Regions from separate parts of the Arthrobacter sp. 2RAF6 genome, predicted to be linked through region 3. Evidence: riboswitches for the same ligand, from Rfam matches in the RefSeq annotation. Region 3 holds a riboswitch; each other region holds the start of a gene.
The links. Region 3 has a riboswitch for cyclic di-AMP ahead of AB4Z38_RS03325 (hypothetical protein). Riboswitches for the same ligand answer to the same signal wherever they lie in the genome.
Positions count from the first base shown of each region.

Region 1: another riboswitch for cyclic di-AMP. It lies ahead of AB4Z38_RS12645 (M23 family metallopeptidase); the one in region 3 lies ahead of AB4Z38_RS03325 (hypothetical protein).
Region 2: another riboswitch for cyclic di-AMP. It lies ahead of AB4Z38_RS15860 (hypothetical protein); the one in region 3 lies ahead of AB4Z38_RS03325 (hypothetical protein).

Region 1 covers NZ_JBFRGF010000015.1:52,531-57,939, forward strand. The annotation lists gene AB4Z38_RS12635 (HNH endonuclease) at 1-418, opposite strand, end outside; gene AB4Z38_RS12640 (NlpC/P60 family protein) at 738-1,493, opposite strand; cyclic di-AMP (ydaO/yuaA leader) riboswitch at 1,499-1,665, opposite strand; gene AB4Z38_RS12645 (M23 family metallopeptidase) at 1,811-2,629, opposite strand; cyclic di-AMP (ydaO/yuaA leader) riboswitch at 2,632-2,839, opposite strand; gene AB4Z38_RS12650 (metal-dependent transcriptional regulator) at 2,966-3,661, opposite strand; gene serC (phosphoserine transaminase) at 3,976-5,106, shown strand; gene AB4Z38_RS12660 (MFS transporter) at 5,128-5,409, opposite strand, start outside.
Region 2 covers NZ_JBFRGF010000022.1:40,080-45,488, forward strand. The annotation lists gene AB4Z38_RS15855 (PucR family transcriptional regulator) at 10-1,224, shown strand; gene AB4Z38_RS15860 (hypothetical protein) at 1,384-2,463, opposite strand; cyclic di-AMP (ydaO/yuaA leader) riboswitch at 2,466-2,616, opposite strand; gene AB4Z38_RS15865 (flavin-containing monooxygenase) at 2,734-3,825, opposite strand; gene AB4Z38_RS15870 (TetR/AcrR family transcriptional regulator) at 3,866-4,486, shown strand; gene AB4Z38_RS15875 (helix-turn-helix domain-containing protein) at 4,494-4,892, opposite strand; gene AB4Z38_RS15880 (TetR/AcrR family transcriptional regulator) at 4,953-5,409, shown strand, end outside.
Region 3 covers NZ_JBFRGF010000003.1:133,686-139,094, forward strand. The annotation lists gene AB4Z38_RS03320 (glycosyltransferase) at 1-1,037, opposite strand, end outside; gene AB4Z38_RS03325 (hypothetical protein) at 1,197-1,916, opposite strand; cyclic di-AMP (ydaO/yuaA leader) riboswitch at 1,919-2,092, opposite strand; gene AB4Z38_RS03330 (ATP-binding protein) at 2,257-3,735, opposite strand; gene AB4Z38_RS03335 (response regulator transcription factor) at 3,748-4,488, opposite strand; gene AB4Z38_RS03340 (hypothetical protein) at 4,731-5,409, shown strand, end outside.

The sequences.
Region 1 (5,409 bases), on a different contig from region 3:
TGGGCGCCGCCGGCGTGAACCTCAGTTTCCAGCCCATCTCGGCTGGAGTGTGGTCACTCTTGGCGTTGTTGCAGCGAAGACACGCTGCCACCAGGTTTTCCCAGGAATCCGCGCCGCCCCTGGATTTGGGGTGGACGTGGTCAATGGTGTGGGCTGCTTTCCCGCAATAGGCGCAACGGTGACCGTCGCGGCGCAAGACGCCACGGCGTGTAACCGCCGTGATGGTGTTGTACCTCGGCCGGATGTAGCGATTGAGCAGAATCACGGAGGGGCGTCCGAGAATCTCCTGTGGCCCGACGACAGGCTCGTCGCCTTCGGCCACTACGCTCGCTTTTCCGGTGAGCACAAGGACCAGCGCCCGGCGGAAGGTTACTACCGCCAGCGGTTCATATCCAGCATTCAGAACGAGTGTGCGCATGCACGTACCTCTTCACGGCCGCACCCGTCAGGGGCGCGAGGGCCGGCTGCCCTCTGCATGTACGGGCTGTGGATCGACAACCTAAGAGTAAACACCCGGAGGCCGGATCAACGAATCCTTGCGGGAGTTCCAGGACAGTGTCGGTCAAAGTTCACGTGCCGGACACGTAGCCGGAACCTTCCAAGCACCCGGAGGCTACTCCCCGAACCGTGGCCTGGAGACACCTGGAGGAGTGATTTAGCGCATGCTGGTTAAAACAGAACATCCCCGCGGGCGGACCAGCGGGGATGTTCCAGTGAAGCTATGTAGCCGGAGCTATTTAGCCACCAACGCGGATGAAGACCGGGCCGGAGCCGACGTTGACGCTGTAAAGGGCGGTGGTGCCACCGTTCCAGCCGCCGTGGACGGCCATGCCGTTGCCGACGTAAACGGCGATGTGGGCCATGCCCATGCCACCGTTCTGGTAGTAGACCAAGTCTCCCGGCTGCGCTTCAGCAGCGCTGACCGTACGGCCAAGGGAGAGGTAGTCTGCCGGCCAGCCGTGGAAGTTGATCCCAACAGCGGCCAGGGAGTTCGAAGCCAGGGCGGTGCAGTCCTGGGCAACGCCAAGCTGTGCGTAAGCTGCGGCAGCAATTGCTGCGCCCTTGCCGCTGGCAACCTTGGTTGCGGGTGAAACAGCAGCGGTGACAGAAAGCGTCGAGGAGCCGGTAGCGGCACCCGTTGCGGCCGGAGTAGCGTCCTGCGTGGCAACCGGAGCTGCGACAACCGGAGCAGCTTCGGTGGAGACCGCCGGGCGCTCGTACTTGATGGCGACGGAGGAGTCGGCCGAAATGCTTGCTTGGGCGATGGACTGGACTTCCAGGGCGGAGGTCGAAGTGGACTCGCGGGGGACGTTGGTTTCTGCAGCGTTGGCTGCGATACCGCTAGTGAGCACCAGACCGGAAGCAGCTGCGATAACTGCTGCCTGACGGCCTACGCCACCGGCGTTGCTGCCGACAGTCTTAGCGATAACGGCAAGCGAGTTGGTCTTGGTGACCGCGGCACGATGGCGCGCAACAGTAGAGCGTGAAGACACGTTAAGAGGCCTCTCCCTATGCCCGCGAGGTAAGCTGTCGGATTCGGATGGGAGTCATCCGGCCACACTTCTCCCTCTCGGAAGTTGTGCGACTTAACCCCAAGGCCATCGGTGAAGATGACCAAAAGTGGGTCCCCCGCCTCTGCCAGACGATGTTTTGCGAACGGAACCTCGAGCAGTGGCAGAGCTAGGCAATCCACTCGAGTGCATCAACTCTCTAAAAGTTGATGCGTCTTAGACGGTACATGAGTTTTGGCTGAATGTCACATTCAGGTCACGGAGCGTGACAAGCATGCGAGAGGCTTCCATCGGATTGGCTACAGCCAGCCCAGGGGGTCAACGACGTCGCCGTTGACCATGACTTCAAAATGGAGGTGGCAGCCCGTGGAGGCGCCGGTGGTGCCGCTCAATGCGATGACATCGCCACGGCTGACCGTTTGGCCCACCTGGACGTTGAACGAAGACAAATGGTTGTACGTGGTTTCCAGGCCGTTGCCATGGTCCACCACAATGCGGTTGCCGCCGCCATACGGATGCCAGCCGGCGAAAGTGACCTTGCCGGCCGCGGCAGCATGGACGGGGGTGCCGCACTGGGCCACGAAGTCCTGGCCTCGGTGGAACTCACCCAAACCGCCCGTGATGGGATTCACGCGGTAGCCGAAAGGCGAGGCCGTGGTCAGGGTGTCCAACGGCGCCCCCAGGGTGCCCTTGGATGACGACGTCTTGATGGTGCCGACGGACTGCGCACTCAAGAGCTGCTTGAGCTTGCTGTCCGGATCCCCCGTGGTGGAAACCGCAGCACGGCTGAAGTCGATCGTGGCGCTTGCGGCGGCCGGAATCTCAGGCTGGGTGCCTACTGCCGAGGCGGCCTGGTTTGATTCGGCCGTGGCCGTCATGGCGCCGGTTCCCGGCATGGCGACCGTCAGGATGAGGCCCGTCGTGGCAAGGGCCACTCCGGCCTTCTGTCCCGCCCCGCTCGCCGCGGCGAACTCGGCCATCTGCCGAAAAGGACCCTTGCGGCGGCGAAGTTCGCGATGGGGATCGCGGGGCCGCTCGTGCTCGACGGCGCTCGTGCTCCGCAGCTCAGCAGTAGGACCGGACGCGCGCCTGCGGCCCCTGGTGTTCTGCGTGGTCAAGGTTTTCCTCTCTGGCAAGCCTGCGAAGTTAGCTGTCGGATTCGGGCCAGAGAGATCGTGGACCCGGTCCGCGCGAAGGGCGCGAAGCGCAGAGCTACCCGAAGGGCCCCGCACTTTTTGCACTTCCGCTGCGGACTTCACCCCAAGGCCGTCTTTCGACAGCCGATGGTGGTTCCTCCGCTTCTGCCAGTGAATGGACTAATCCACCTGATCCGCTGGCAGAACTCGGCTTCGGATCAGGTAACGCTTTGGTATCGGCGCCAGTAACAAACTATAGGGGATTAAGGCCCCGCGGTAATAATTTCGTTATCTTTGCCGGTCGCCTCGCCGGGCCGGCTAGGCGACCGTGACAAATACGTGCGAGGCAACCTCAGGCGGCAGTTCCAGCGCGCCGTCGATATTGGGCACGCGAACGGAGATGTACTCCCCCACACGTTCCAGGGAAACCCTGGCGCCGGGCCGGATTCCGCCCTCGTCCAGCTGCACGAGAAGTTCCGGTTCCACCTGGATCGGTTCAGCCAGCCGGCTGACAGTGACCCGGTTTTCAGGTGAGTATTCGTTCATCGCGTCAAGTAGGTTGACCACGCCATCCGTAAAGGCGTGGGACGCGACTCCACCCAGCGCTTCGAGTCCGGGAATGGGGTTGCCATAGGGCGATTCCGTCGGGTGGTCCAGCAGCTCGTAGAGCCGCCGTTCCACGCGCTCACTCATGACATGCTCCCAGCGGCAGGCTTCGTCGTGGACGTAGGCCCAGTCCAGTCCGATGACATCTGCCAGGAGCCGTTCGGCGAGCCGGTGCTTGCGCATCACCTCGGTGGCGCGTTTCCGGCCCGTTTCAGTCAGCTCAAGGTGCCGGTCATTGGACACAATCACCAGGCCGTCGCGCTCCATCCGTCCGATCGTCTGGGAAACAGTGGGGCCCGAGTGCCGCAAGCGCTCGGCGATGCGTGCGCGAAGAGCCACGATGTTCTCTTCTTCAAGCTCCAAAATGGTCCGAAGATACATCTCAGTGGTATCGATCAGATCCGTCATCCAGCTCAGCTCCTCGAGCGCAGTATCTTGCGTATTTTCCACCGTACCGCAGCCGCCTCAGTGGTCGAACAGGTGGCCGAACCGCCGGCGGTCCCGGTCCGGGCGCCAGCTCCAAGCTTAGCTTATTTGGAATTACTCCGAATAATTCTCGTGCCCCGTCCAGAGCCAGCCGAACAAATGCTTTCCACGTGGCGGACTATGACACCTTCGGTTCTGCCCCCGCCTGCGGCGTCAGGCAGAATTGGGGAGTCGAAGGGGCAGCTTGCCGCCTGCCACGACCCATCTAGGCCGCTACTTCACCATTGGAGCATCCCGTGAGCGACAACAGCATCACCATCCCTGCCGATTTGCTGCCCAAGGACGGCCGCTTCGGTGCCGGGCCCTCCAAGGTCCGCCCGGAGCAGATCGAGGCACTTTCCGCCGCCTCGACGACGATCCTCGGCACCTCCCACCGCCAGGCACCGGTCAAGAACCTGGTGGGCTCGGTCCGCGAGGGACTTAGCCAGTTCTTCCGTGCACCCGAGGGCTACGAGGTGATTCTCGGCGTCGGAGGCTCCACCGCGTTCTGGGATGTCGCCAGCTTCGGCCTGGTCGAGAAGAAGGCCCAGCACCTCTCCTTCGGTGAGTTCGGTTCCAAGTTCGCTTCGGCGACCAACAAGGCACCGTTCCTGGAAGCTTCGTCCATCATCAAGTCCGAGCCTGGCACCCGGCCGGTTTCCCAGGCCGAAGCAGGCGTGGACGTGTACGCGTGGCCACAGAACGAAACCTCGACGGGTGTGGCCGCTCCGGTCAAGCGTGTCCAAGGCAGCGACGACGGGGCTCTGGTCCTGGTTGACGCGACGTCCGCAGCCGGCGGCCTGGACGTTGATGTTGCCGAGGCTGACGTCTACTACTTCGCGCCGCAAAAGAACTTTGCCTCCGACGGCGGCCTGTGGCTCGGCCTCTTCTCCCCCGCAGCCCTGGAGCGCGCCGCCCGCATCAAGGCAAGCGGCCGCTGGATCCCGGATTTCCTCGACCTGCAGACGGCTATCGACAACTCGAAGCTCAACCAGACCTACAACACGCCGTCCCTGTCCACCTTGGTGACATTGGATGCGCAGGTCCAGTGGCTCAACAAGAACGGTGGCCTGGACTTCGCTTCCGGACGCACAGCGGATTCCGCAAGCCGCATCTACAACTGGGCCGAGGCTTCCGAGTACGCCACCCCGTTCGTCGCGAAGGCCGAGGACCGCTCCAATGTCATCGCCACGATCGATTTCGATGATTCGATCGATGCCGCGGCCATCGCCAAGGTGCTGCGCGCCAACGGGATCGTGGACACGGAACCGTACCGCAAGCTGGGCCGCAACCAGCTGCGCATCGCTACCTTCGTTGCCATCGAGCCGGACGACGTCTCTGCATTGCTCGCCAGCATCGACTACGTGGTGGGCGAACTGAAGAAGTAAGGGACTGCGGCGTTCCCGCGGTCAGGACTCGTCGGCGTCGCCCGGGTGGGGATCCCGGGCGGCGCTAGCCCTTTTAATAGAACCACCCGCGCCCTGGGACTCAATGCGGAAGAACCGCATCCCGCGGGCGCTGCTATCGAAACGGAGCCGCAGCTGGCGCGCGCGGATGATCCACACGATGCCGACGACGGCGGTGCTGGCGCCCGCGGCGGCGGCCACGCCCACAGCCCATCGGGGTCCGGCCACGTTGGACACCCATCCGACGAACGGTGCACCGATGGGCGTCCCACCCATGAAGATGGC
Region 2 (5,409 bases), on a different contig from region 3:
GTTTTCCCCATGCAGCAAGACGTGGAGAAAATCGTCGAGGACGTCGCACTCAAATTGGGCCGCGGACTCTCCCTGGAAGACCTCGACGGCGTGCTGCTCGCCTACAGTTCCAACCAGTCCCACGCCGACCGTGTGCGGGTGAACTTCCTCCTGAGCAAACGGGTCCCAGTGGACGTCAGCGCGTGGCAGCTCTCGCACGGCATCGCCACCGCGGTGCGTCCCGTCGTCGTGCCCGCCAACGAGGAACTCGGGATGGTGGGACGCGTCTGCGTCCCGCTGCTGGTGCGCGGATTCCGCGTGGGGTACCTCTGGGTCCAGCAGGACCTTGACGAGCAGACCGCGACGGCGATACTCGCCGAGTTGCCGGGCGTCCGGGACGAGTTGGACCTCCTCGCGGGGTTGCTGCTCGATTCCAATACTGCCGAATCGGAGTTCCGGCGCCGCCGTGAGCAGGAATTCCTGGCTGCATGCCAAGGCGAGTCCAATGCGGTGGCGGCCGTGGCGGGATGGAAGGAGATCCAAGGCCGAGGACCGTGGCAGCTGGTTACCGTGCTCGACGCGGAGGACAGTGGCGGCGTCTCGGATCCGATCGCGGCGACCCTGACGCACCGTTCCGCCGCGCTGCAGGCAACTATCGGGGTCGATTCCGTGCTTTTCAGCGCTGGCACCGAGACGCACTCGGTCATGTTGTTCCGCGAAACGGGCGGACGGGCAGAGCATGCCCAAGTCCTGGTTCATTATCAGCTGGAACTCGCCAAGCGCGCCGGCCGGAAGGTGGACCGCGTCATACTCGGCATCAGCGAGCCGTTTTCAGTCATCCGCCAGATGGGCCGGGCCTACCGACAGTCGAAGCTCGCGGCCCAGGCTGCCGCCGTCGATCCTCCACTCGGCGAGCTCGTGGACAGCCGCTCGGCCGGGATCTACCAGTTGTTCGAACGGCTACAGGCTCCCGGTGGCTGGGACGATTCGATCTCGGCGCATTTCCAAGAGATCGAGGATGCCGACCGCAACGGCGAGCTGCTGCCCGTGCTCGAATTGCTTTACGACAGCGACGGCTCCGTGCAGGACGTGGCCACGAAGCTCCACCTGCACCGCAGCAGCATCTACAACCGGCTCGCCAGGGTCCGCCAGCTCATCGGTGCAGATCCGCTGAATGGCGCGACGCGGCTCGAACTCCATGCAACGCTCAAAGCGCGCCGCTGGGCGGGCCGCCCGCGGATTTGAAGCCGCTGGTACCGGAAGCCGCGCTGGTTTACTTGTTGAGCTGCCTCAGCTGAAGGCTGCAGCGCCAACGGTCCGGGCGGTGCTGAATGATCTGCGCCCGGTTGCTTTGGCAGCATCGCCCATGCCACTCGACTGAAGATGTTCGATGCTGTCCCATCCTCACTGCAGGGCCTTGGTTGCTGCGTCCAAAATCGACCCAAGATCAACGCCCGACTGCGTGGGTTGTGGCGTGGGAGTAGGGCTGGCCGGGTTCCGCGGCTTCCAAGAACCTGTGGGCGCAGGCGAGGGCGTGCCGGTCGGATCCGGCGTCGGGGTGGGGTTCGTCGGCCCGGTCGGATCCGGGCTGGGCGCCGGTGCAGGCTGGGCCGGAACCGGATTGGAAGGAACAGGCGCAGGGGTGAGGCTTGGGGGCAGTGCTGACGGGATGGCAGGAACCTGGACGGAGATCGATGGCGCCGAGACGCTCGACGGTTCGACGGCGGCGGGTCCTTGCGGCGAATGTTGCGCCGGGTCCGTGGAGGTCTGGCCGGACTTGGCGCTTGGGGTAGCTGCCGAAGGTGATGCTGCGGGGCTGGGTGAAGTACTTGCCGTCGTGGAAGGGGCGCCGGATTGCGTGGAGTCTTGGCTGTCCGCGCTGGCAGCGTCCTGGGCGCGGGATTCCTGGCCGAAGAAGGGCAACTCAAGGGCTTGGCCCAGGGAACCGGCGGTCAACAAGATGCCTAGGGCTCCTGCAACCACTGCCATTCGGTTGCTCATCGTCCGGATGCTGGCGGCCTTCTTGAGGACTGCGTGTGGTTCACGGCTGAAGGACGAACCAGAAAAGGTCACCGGACCGACGCTGGCCCGGGGTGCCGCGTGAGGTGCTGTTGTGGCTGCCTCCTCGGTTTTGGCCGGCTCAGCCGTCTCGGCAGCCACCGTCGGAGTAGCCACTGCCGGAATGGCGGCTGTCGCGGGTTCTGCTGTCGGGGCAGCCACGGTCGCGGCACCCACTATCGGAATGGCCGCGGTTTCGCTGGCTTGGGAAGCTCTCTTCCGTTCGGCTGCGCGGGCGGCCGCGCGCGTGGTGGGCACCGCCGTCGTCGGGGTTGCCGTGGTGGCGGGGTCCGCTGTCGAAATCAAAGGTTCAGAAGCCGATGCAGCAATGAACGGTTCGCTGTCTTTGGCCCGACGACGTCCGGTTGGTTTGATGCGCTCGCGCGCCACTTGGGCACGGCGAGGCTGATCCATGATTGGGGACATGGTGATTGCCTCTCAACGCCTTCGAGGTTAGCTGTCGGGTTCGGACGAGGCCGTCCGGCCGCACATGGCGGCTTCACCCCAAGGGCCTGTGGAGAAGTAGGCCCGGAGACTCTGGGTCCCCCGTCTCTGCCGCGGGTCTGGCGGATTCCGGGTTGCGGCAGAGCTCGGCGTCAATCCGGAAGCGGCCCAGTTGGGGATTGGGTCGCACCTCGACGGTACAACAGCCGGCATGCAAAAGTCACATTTGAATAACGGGCGGGATGACCGGTTTTACCGGGTCCGCCCGGCGATGAGTCCTGCGACGTGTTCGGCGTCGCGGCCGACCCCGCCCACGAGACCCGAAGTCAGCCCGTATTGGAACGGCATACCCACGAAGAACAGTCCCGGCAGTTGTTCCACGGCACCCCGACAGGTGAGCGGCCAGCCGTCCTCATCCGCGGGAAGTCCTCGGATCCAGCCGAAGTCCGGTCGGTAACCGGTAGCCCAGATCACCGTGGACACCGGGATCGCGTGGCCTTCATCAGTCAGGGGTTGGCCCTCGCGGGCGCCCGCCAGGCGTGGCAGGCGGGCGACTCCCGCGGCGTCGAGCTCTCGCGTAGAGGTCCGGATCAGCGGCGCGCCGTGCTGGGTGAACCCGACTGCGACTTTACGGCCGATAGGGGTGGATCTGTTCAGCACGTTGTGGATGAAGAGCCACCAAAGCCCGCCGGCGTATCGCGTTACGGGGCCCGGAATGTGGAACGGAGGGGTTCCGGCAATGTAAGTGCGGTGGGTAGGTGCGAGCTCCAAGGCGATTTCGACGCCGGAGGTGCCGGAGCCGACCACCAGGACATCTCCGGGCGGAACCGAGTCCGGGTTGGTGTATTCGGCTCCGTGAAGTTGGTGGATGCCGGGATCCAGCTCCTGTGCGAACGCCGGAATCCTTGGCTGTGCGTTCGGGCCCGTGGCAACAACAACGTTCTTGGCCAGGATCGACCCGGAGCCCGACTGTACTCGGAACCGGCCGTCCTCCCGCTCGATGCCGACGACGTGGGCACCATGACGTACCGGGAGTTCCCGGCTCCTGGCGTACTCCTCGAGGTATTCGGCCATGGCGTCTTTGCCGGGAAAGCTGCCTCGGGCGGCGGGAAACGGCATGCCGGGAAGGGAATCGTGCTGCGCCGGGGTGAAGAGCCGCAAGGAATCCCACCGGTTCCGCCACACGTCGCCGACGCGGGTCTGCGAGTCCAGGATGAGGAAGTCTTGCCGGTGCTTCTGGAGGTGGAATCCGGTGGCGAGCCCTGCCTGCCCGGCGCCCACAACTATGGTGTCCACTGGCTTATTGCTGTCCATCGCGAAGCCTCCTGAGGTGTTCGAGGTCATTAGAATAGCATTCCAGTCACTAGAATGATATTCTTTTTGCGTGGAAATCCGACACAATGACAGGCGGTTAGCCCAAGCTGTCGCAACCAAGGCCGCCGTCGTGGAGGCCGCTCGGCAGCTGTTTCTGAGCAGGGGATACGTGGCCACGACTATCGGGGCCGTTGCGGAGCAAGCAGGCGTGGCTATCCAGACCATCTACAACTCCGTGGGTAACAAGGCTGCGCTGCTCTCGGCCGTGGTTGACGCGACGGCCGCGGGCCCGGATGCTCCCCGCCCGGTCCCGGAGACTATGCGCGAGCGGACTGCCGCAGCCGCCGACGCCGCGGCGGTCCTAGCGTTGTTGGCCGACTGGTTCGCCGAGGTACATCCGAGAAGCAGCCAATTGTTCAGCGTCATGAGGCAGGCCTCCGCCGTCGACGCCGAAGCGGCAAAGGTGGAGCGGGACCGGGCCGAAATCCGGCTGCGGAACTATGCGGAGGCAGCGGCTGCGCTCAGGCGGCGCGGGGCATTGACTTCCGGAATGAGCGACGAGCAAGCTGCTGCCGTGATTTGGTCGGTGGGTCATCCGGACACCTACCGGTCGCTCGTGTTGGATTTCGCTTGGGGACTGGAGCGCTACCGGGATTGGGTCCACGCGGCGCTCAAAGCGGCCCTCGCCTAGCGTTCCGCTACTCGCTGGTGGTTTCCTCGTTGCCCGCGCCCGTCTTCTTCTGGTTTTCCAGCCATGCCATGATGTCCGCGAGCCTGATGCGGCGGTGTGTGCCGCGGTATTCCACCGGAATTTCGCCACGGTCGGTCATGTTTCGCAGGTAGGTGTGCGAGATTCCCGCGAGTTCGGCCGCCCTCGACGTCGTGAGCATTTCCTCTACGCTGCTGACGGTCACCGCTTCGCCTCGGCCCAGCCTGCCAAGGAGGTCGACGACGGCGTCCCTCGCCTCATCCGGCAAGCGGTGGACCGTGCCGTCGACGAAAACGGTGATGTCGTTGCTGTCCTGGAGTGAGCGCGCCAGGTTCCGGGCGTCGTCCGCGGGCAGGCCAGGCGTCACACGGGGAGCTATCAATGCCATGGCAGAAGCCTAGCCTCGCATAAGGCTGTGCGGTGACGCCGTCGTGTTAGATTCACGCCTATGGTCAACTACCCCGCCAATCCGGATCCAGGCCCTGCCGTGGCCGCGGCAATCGAGCTACTGGTGCGGCAAGGCTACGACGCGACCTCCGTGGACGACCTCGCCGATGCCGCCGGGATCAGCCGAAGCACGTTTTTCCGCAAGTTCGGCTCCAAAGAGGACATCGTTTTCGCCGACCACGACCGTATCCTGGCGCGGGTCCAGGAGTTCCTTGCGGGAACGACGGCAGATCCGTTACGTGCCGTCGTGGAGGCGGCGCTCTTGGTTTTCGGCCACCACGTGGGCAACCGCAAAACCTCCCTCGCCCGCTACGAACTTCTGCATCAAGTGCCTACCCTTCGTGATCGTGAACTGGTCATGACGCATCGCTATCAGCGGGCTTTCCGGAATCATCTCCTTTCCGCACTGCCGGAAGGCGAAGGCCGGGGGGTCACTGCCGTGGCCTTTGCCGCAGCGG
Region 3 (5,409 bases):
TTGGCCAGCTGGGGGTCCATGAAGCCGCGGCAGAACAGGAAGATGAGCACATAGGCGAGGGTGGACGCAGCGCCGATCGCGGCGAACCGGACTAGTTGCCCGAAAAGGCTGCTGCGCGGGCTCTGCTCGGCAGTACGTGACGACGCCGGAAGCGGCCCGCGTGCAAGTGCTGCCCGCAGTTCCGGAATGGGGATGCGGCCCGAGACGAGATCCCGGGTGAGCCGGACCATGCCTCGGATGTCGGCCAGGGCGGTGCGCACCACGTCGACGCTCGAATTGGGATCGTCAATCCAGTCGACGGGAACCTCGTGGACCCGGAGGCCGCAGCGTTCGGCGAGGACCAGGAGTTCAGTATCGAAGAACCACGAGTTGTCCATGGTGTGGGGGAGGATCTGCTGTGCGACATCTGCCCGGATCGCCTTGAAACCGCACTGGGCATCGCTGAAGCGCGCACCCATGAACGAGTGCAGCATCAAGTTGTAGCTACGCGAAATGAACTCGCGCTTGGGGCCGCGGACAACCCGCGAGTTCCGGGTCAGCCGTGTGCCGATTGCGAGGTCCGAATGGCCGGAGATCAGTGGCGCCAAAAGGGGCGCCAGCGCGGCAAGGTCCGTGGAGAGATCCACGTCCATGTAAGCGAGAACCGGCGACGGCGATGCCAGCCACACCTTGCGCAGGGCGTTACCGCGTCCCTTTTCCTCAAGGTGGACAACCGCGAGCTCAGGCAGTTCCCTTGCCACGCGGTCCGCGATCTTCAAGGTGCTGTCCGTGCTCGCGTTGTCCGCCACGGTGATGCGGAAGCCATGTGGGAAGGATTCGCGCAAGTGGCCGTGAAGCCTGCGCAGGCACTCTTCGAGGTCGCGTTCCTCGTTGAAGACGGGGATGGTGACATCGAGGACCGGGATGGCGGTGTGGGTGTCCACGGGGGCGCGCCGCCCTGTGCTGCGTTGAATGGGGGTCTTGGCTTGGATGGTAAGGCCCGGCGGCACCACCGCGGGGTCCTTCAGGGTTCCGGAGGTGGATTCGATGAGCGTCATGTATCCAGAGTGCCGTCGCAGAATATGAAGGCTTTAGGCGGAACCTGTGACGTGGCTGTGGATGTATCACCGGCGTGGCGAATCACATGCCTGGCCAAAATACGTCGAGGTCCGCCCCTGAAGGGACGGACCTCGACGTATTTGTGCGTGGATCTTGGTTTAGTACCAGTTGTGGACCAAGTGGAAGGACCACGCTGCCGACGGCGATCCGTAGCGTTCCTTGATGTAGTTCAGGCCCCAGCGGATCTGCGTCTGGTAGTTGGTCTGCCAGTCAGCGCCTTCGGACGCCATCTTTTCGGCCGGCAGCGACTGCCCAATGCCGTAAGCGCCGCTGGAGGCGTTGGTGGCAGTGGTGCGCCAGTCCGATTCCTTGTTCCACAAGGTGATCAGTGCTGACATTTCGCCCTGGCCCCAACCGTAGGAGGGAAGGATGCTTGCGGCATAGGCCTGGGCGCCGGAGGGATCATCGACGGCGACGGGTGCGGCCGGGGCTGCTGGCGCAGGGGGTGCCACGGGGGCGGCCGGCGCGGCAGCCTGGGGCGCAACGGCGGCCGGAGCGGGGGCGGCTGCCTGGCTCGGCGTCGGCGCGGCGCTCGGCTTGGGGCTTGCGCTTGCGCTGGCCGATGGCGTGGCTGAGTGATCCGTCGTGCGGGATTCGGACGTGCGGCTCATGTCCTGGGCATTAATGGCCTGTCCGGCGGCCTGGGTGGCGGCACCTGCACCAAGGAACACAGCAACGACGCCGGCAACAACGGCCATGCGCTGGCCGGTGCCGAGGTTCGAGGCGGCTCGCCTCAATGTGGAACGTGACTTGTTTTTCCGGGCTGGTTCGCCGCGGTGGCGCGCAACAGAGCGCGACTGATTCCTGGAATCAGACATGGTGATTGCCTCTCGACGCCTGCGGAGTTAGCTGTCGGATTCGGATGAGGTCATCCGGCCGTGGCCACGGGAAATCGTGGCGGTACGGCTTCACCCCTAGGGCTGGCTCAACATGAGCGCTTGCCCGGAGACCTGGGTCCCCCGTCTCTGCCTGGACTGTTGGGCACCGGGGAGGGGCAGAGCTCGGCGCCTACCCGGCGGTGGCCGGAATGATCCAGCGCACCTATTCGACGGTACAGGAGGATTCAGCTCAAGTCACATTTAGGTAACGGAGATCACGACGCCGGTGCGTCGACTTGCGCGCGCCGCGCACCGGCGTCGCGCCCTCCTGGGTGGCCCTTCAGGCCGTGGCGGTCCTGAGCGCCGGAAGCCGCACCGCAAATTCCGTCCGGCCGGGCCGCGACGCCACTTCGACGGTTCCACCATGCGCCTGGACAATGGATTCCACAATCGACAAGCCGAGCCCGGACGTGCCTTCGGAACCCGATCGGGCGGCGTCGGCACGGGCAAAGCGGGAGAAGATCCTGCCCTGGAATTCAGGCGGGATGCCCGGCCCGTTGTCGGTCACTGTCACCACGGCGCTGCCGTCGGCGGAACGCACGACGCCCGTGACCACGGTGGTTCCCGCCTCCGTGTGCTTGCGGGCATTGGAGAGCAGATTCGCCAAAACCTGGTGGAGTTGAGTGGTGTCGCCGCGGACCGTGAGGGGCTCATCCGGGAGCTTGAGCTGCCAGATGTGCTCCGGGGCCATGACTTTCTCGTCGCTGACGGTCTCGATCACCAGCTGCGTGAGGTCCACATCGGTGAACTCCGGGGCCTTCCCTTCGTCCAGCCGGGCCAACAGAAGGAGGTCCTCCACGAGGGTGGTCATGCGTTCCGACTGGCTCTGCACCCGGCCCAGTGACTTGCGCCCGTCCTCGGTGAACGTCTCCGTCATGCGCAAGAGCTCGGTATAGCCGCGGATGGCGGTCAGCGGAGTGCGTAGTTCGTGGGACGCGTCGGCCACGAACTGACGCACCTTTGTTTCGCTTTGCTGGCGTGCCTCGAGGGCGCTGGAAACATTGTCCAGCATCAGGTTCAAAGCATGGCCGACGCTTCCCACTTCCGTGCTCGGATGGGCCGCCGACGCCGGAACGCGCACCGCGAGTGCCACCTCACCGGCGTCGAGCGGAAGTTTCGATACCTTCGTGGCGACGTCGGAGAGTTGCTCCAGGGGGCGCATGGTGCGGCGGATGAGCACGGTTCCGGCCAGCCCGATCAGGACCAGCCCGCCCAAGGATACGAGCACCATGGTCCAGACGAGCGAGGCCTCGGTGTCCTCCTTCGAGGCGAGTGGCAGCCCCGTGATGACAACATCGCCGTAAGGGGTTTCGGCGGCCACGAGCCGGTAGCCGCCATTGGACAGGGTGCGATCAACCGGGCGGCCATCGGAGGGGAGCGCCGACAGGATTTGAGCGTCGCTGGGCGACAACGGCGCACGGGTCGCATCGGAGGACAAGAATCCAGCATCGCTGCTCACCTGACCGGCAAGAATGCGCGCATTCAGCGTGCCGATGCTCTGACCCCGGGGATCCAGGGGGTCCGGACGGCCGCCAGGATTGCCTTGCGGCGGGCGGCCATGGGAGGCCTGCGCCAGCTGCTGGTCCAGCTGCTTCGTGAGGAACACATCCATGGAGGCGTAGCTGACTATCCCGACGGCACCGCAGATGGCCACGAGGAGAGCCATGGAGAGAAGGATCAAGCGCGTGCGCAAGTGCCAGGTGGAAGGATTGAACCAGCTGTGGTCGGTCTGGCGGGGGATACCCGAGAGTGCGGACATTCGGAGCCCCGGCTATTCGGCAGGCTTGATGACGTAGCCTGCTCCACGCACCGTGTGGATCATGGGCGGGTGGTTGGCCTCGATCTTCTTGCGCAGGTATGAGATGTAGAGCTCCACGATGTTGGCTTGCCCGCCGAAATCGTAGTCCCACACGCGGTCCAGGATCTGGGCCTTGCTGACCACACGCTTGGGATTTTCCATGAGGTAGCGCAGGAGCTCGAACTGGGTTGCCGTGAGCGGGATGTCTTCGCCGCCGCGGGTAACTTCACGGGTGTCCACGTTCAGGGTCAAGTCACCTACAACCAGTTCGGCCGTGTCCATCGCGGCCACTCCTGAGCGCTGGACCAGCCGGTGCAGGCGCAGCAGGACTTCCTCCATGCTGAAGGGCTTGGTGACATAATCGTCGCCGCCGGCGGCCAAGCCGACGATGCGGTCCTGCACGTCATCCTTCGCGGTGAGGAAGAGCGCAGGCACCTCAGGCGCAAAGGCGCGGATCCTGCCCAGCAGCTCAACGCCGTCGAACCCCGGAAGCATCACATCGAGCACCAGGACATCGGGTCGGAAGTCCTTGGCGAGCTTTACCGCGGCGGGACCGTCGCCGGCCACAGCTACCGACCAGCCCGCCATGCGTAGGCCCATGCTCATGAGCTCGGCGAGGCTGGGTTCGTCGTCCACCACAAGGGCACGGATGGGGGAACCGTCCGGGTGGCTGAGCTGCGGAAGGTTGTTGGTCATGGAGTGCGAGGATGCCATGGGACAACTCTCCAATCTGCCGGTTTGCCAGTGCTTTGCCGTTGCTGTGAGCACCCTGTGAGTCCCAGCCTAGCCACCTGTCCAGAGGTTGTGCCGGTTCGGGGAGGAGAATCCGACACAACACCGCGGGAGGTCACAGGCAAGCCTGCCGTTCGACACAGCCAATGCACAGCAAAGCGGCTGACGCTGTTTGGGACAAGCACAACCACGACCAAACAGTCTCGATTTCGATGGAGAACACCATGGATCAGCAAAACAACCCCTCCGCACCTGGTTCCGAGCCGGAGAATGGGCACCCGCAGCCGGTGATCCGCCCACTTGATGATTCCGGGCAGCCTGCCGCCGGGTGGGGTGCTCCGCAACCTCCGGTGAACCAGCAGCCTGCCGCCGGGTGGGGTGCTCCGCAACCTCCGGTGAACCAGCAGCCTGCCGCCGGGTGGGGCGCTCCGCAACAATACAACTCCGGACAACCGCGCCCTTCGTTTTTCAAGAATTGGAGCTTGAAGAAGGGGCTCATTGTCGGCGGCGTCGCGGTCGTGGTCGCTGCCGCGGCAGGAGCCGGTGCATATGCCGCCGGAAACGGGACTGCGGCGGCTGACACCAGCAGCGCGCAGGGGCCGGGTGCCGGGCAGAACGGCCAGGGCGGATTCGGCGGCCCAGGCGGCGCGAACGTAGGTCCGGGTGGCCTCGGGGTGGGGATGGGCGGCCTGAACGCCGCGATCCACTCGGAATATGTGGTCCTCCAAAACGGCAGCTACGTCACTATGGCGGGCCAGCTGGGTACGGTCACTGACATCTCGGCGAGCTCCATGACGGTCAAGAGCGAAGACGGATTCACCCGCACCTATGCACTTGGAACGGACGTCGTAGTAGCGGAAGGCGTCCGGCAACGCGGAAGCGGAACCACTGGCACCACCTTGA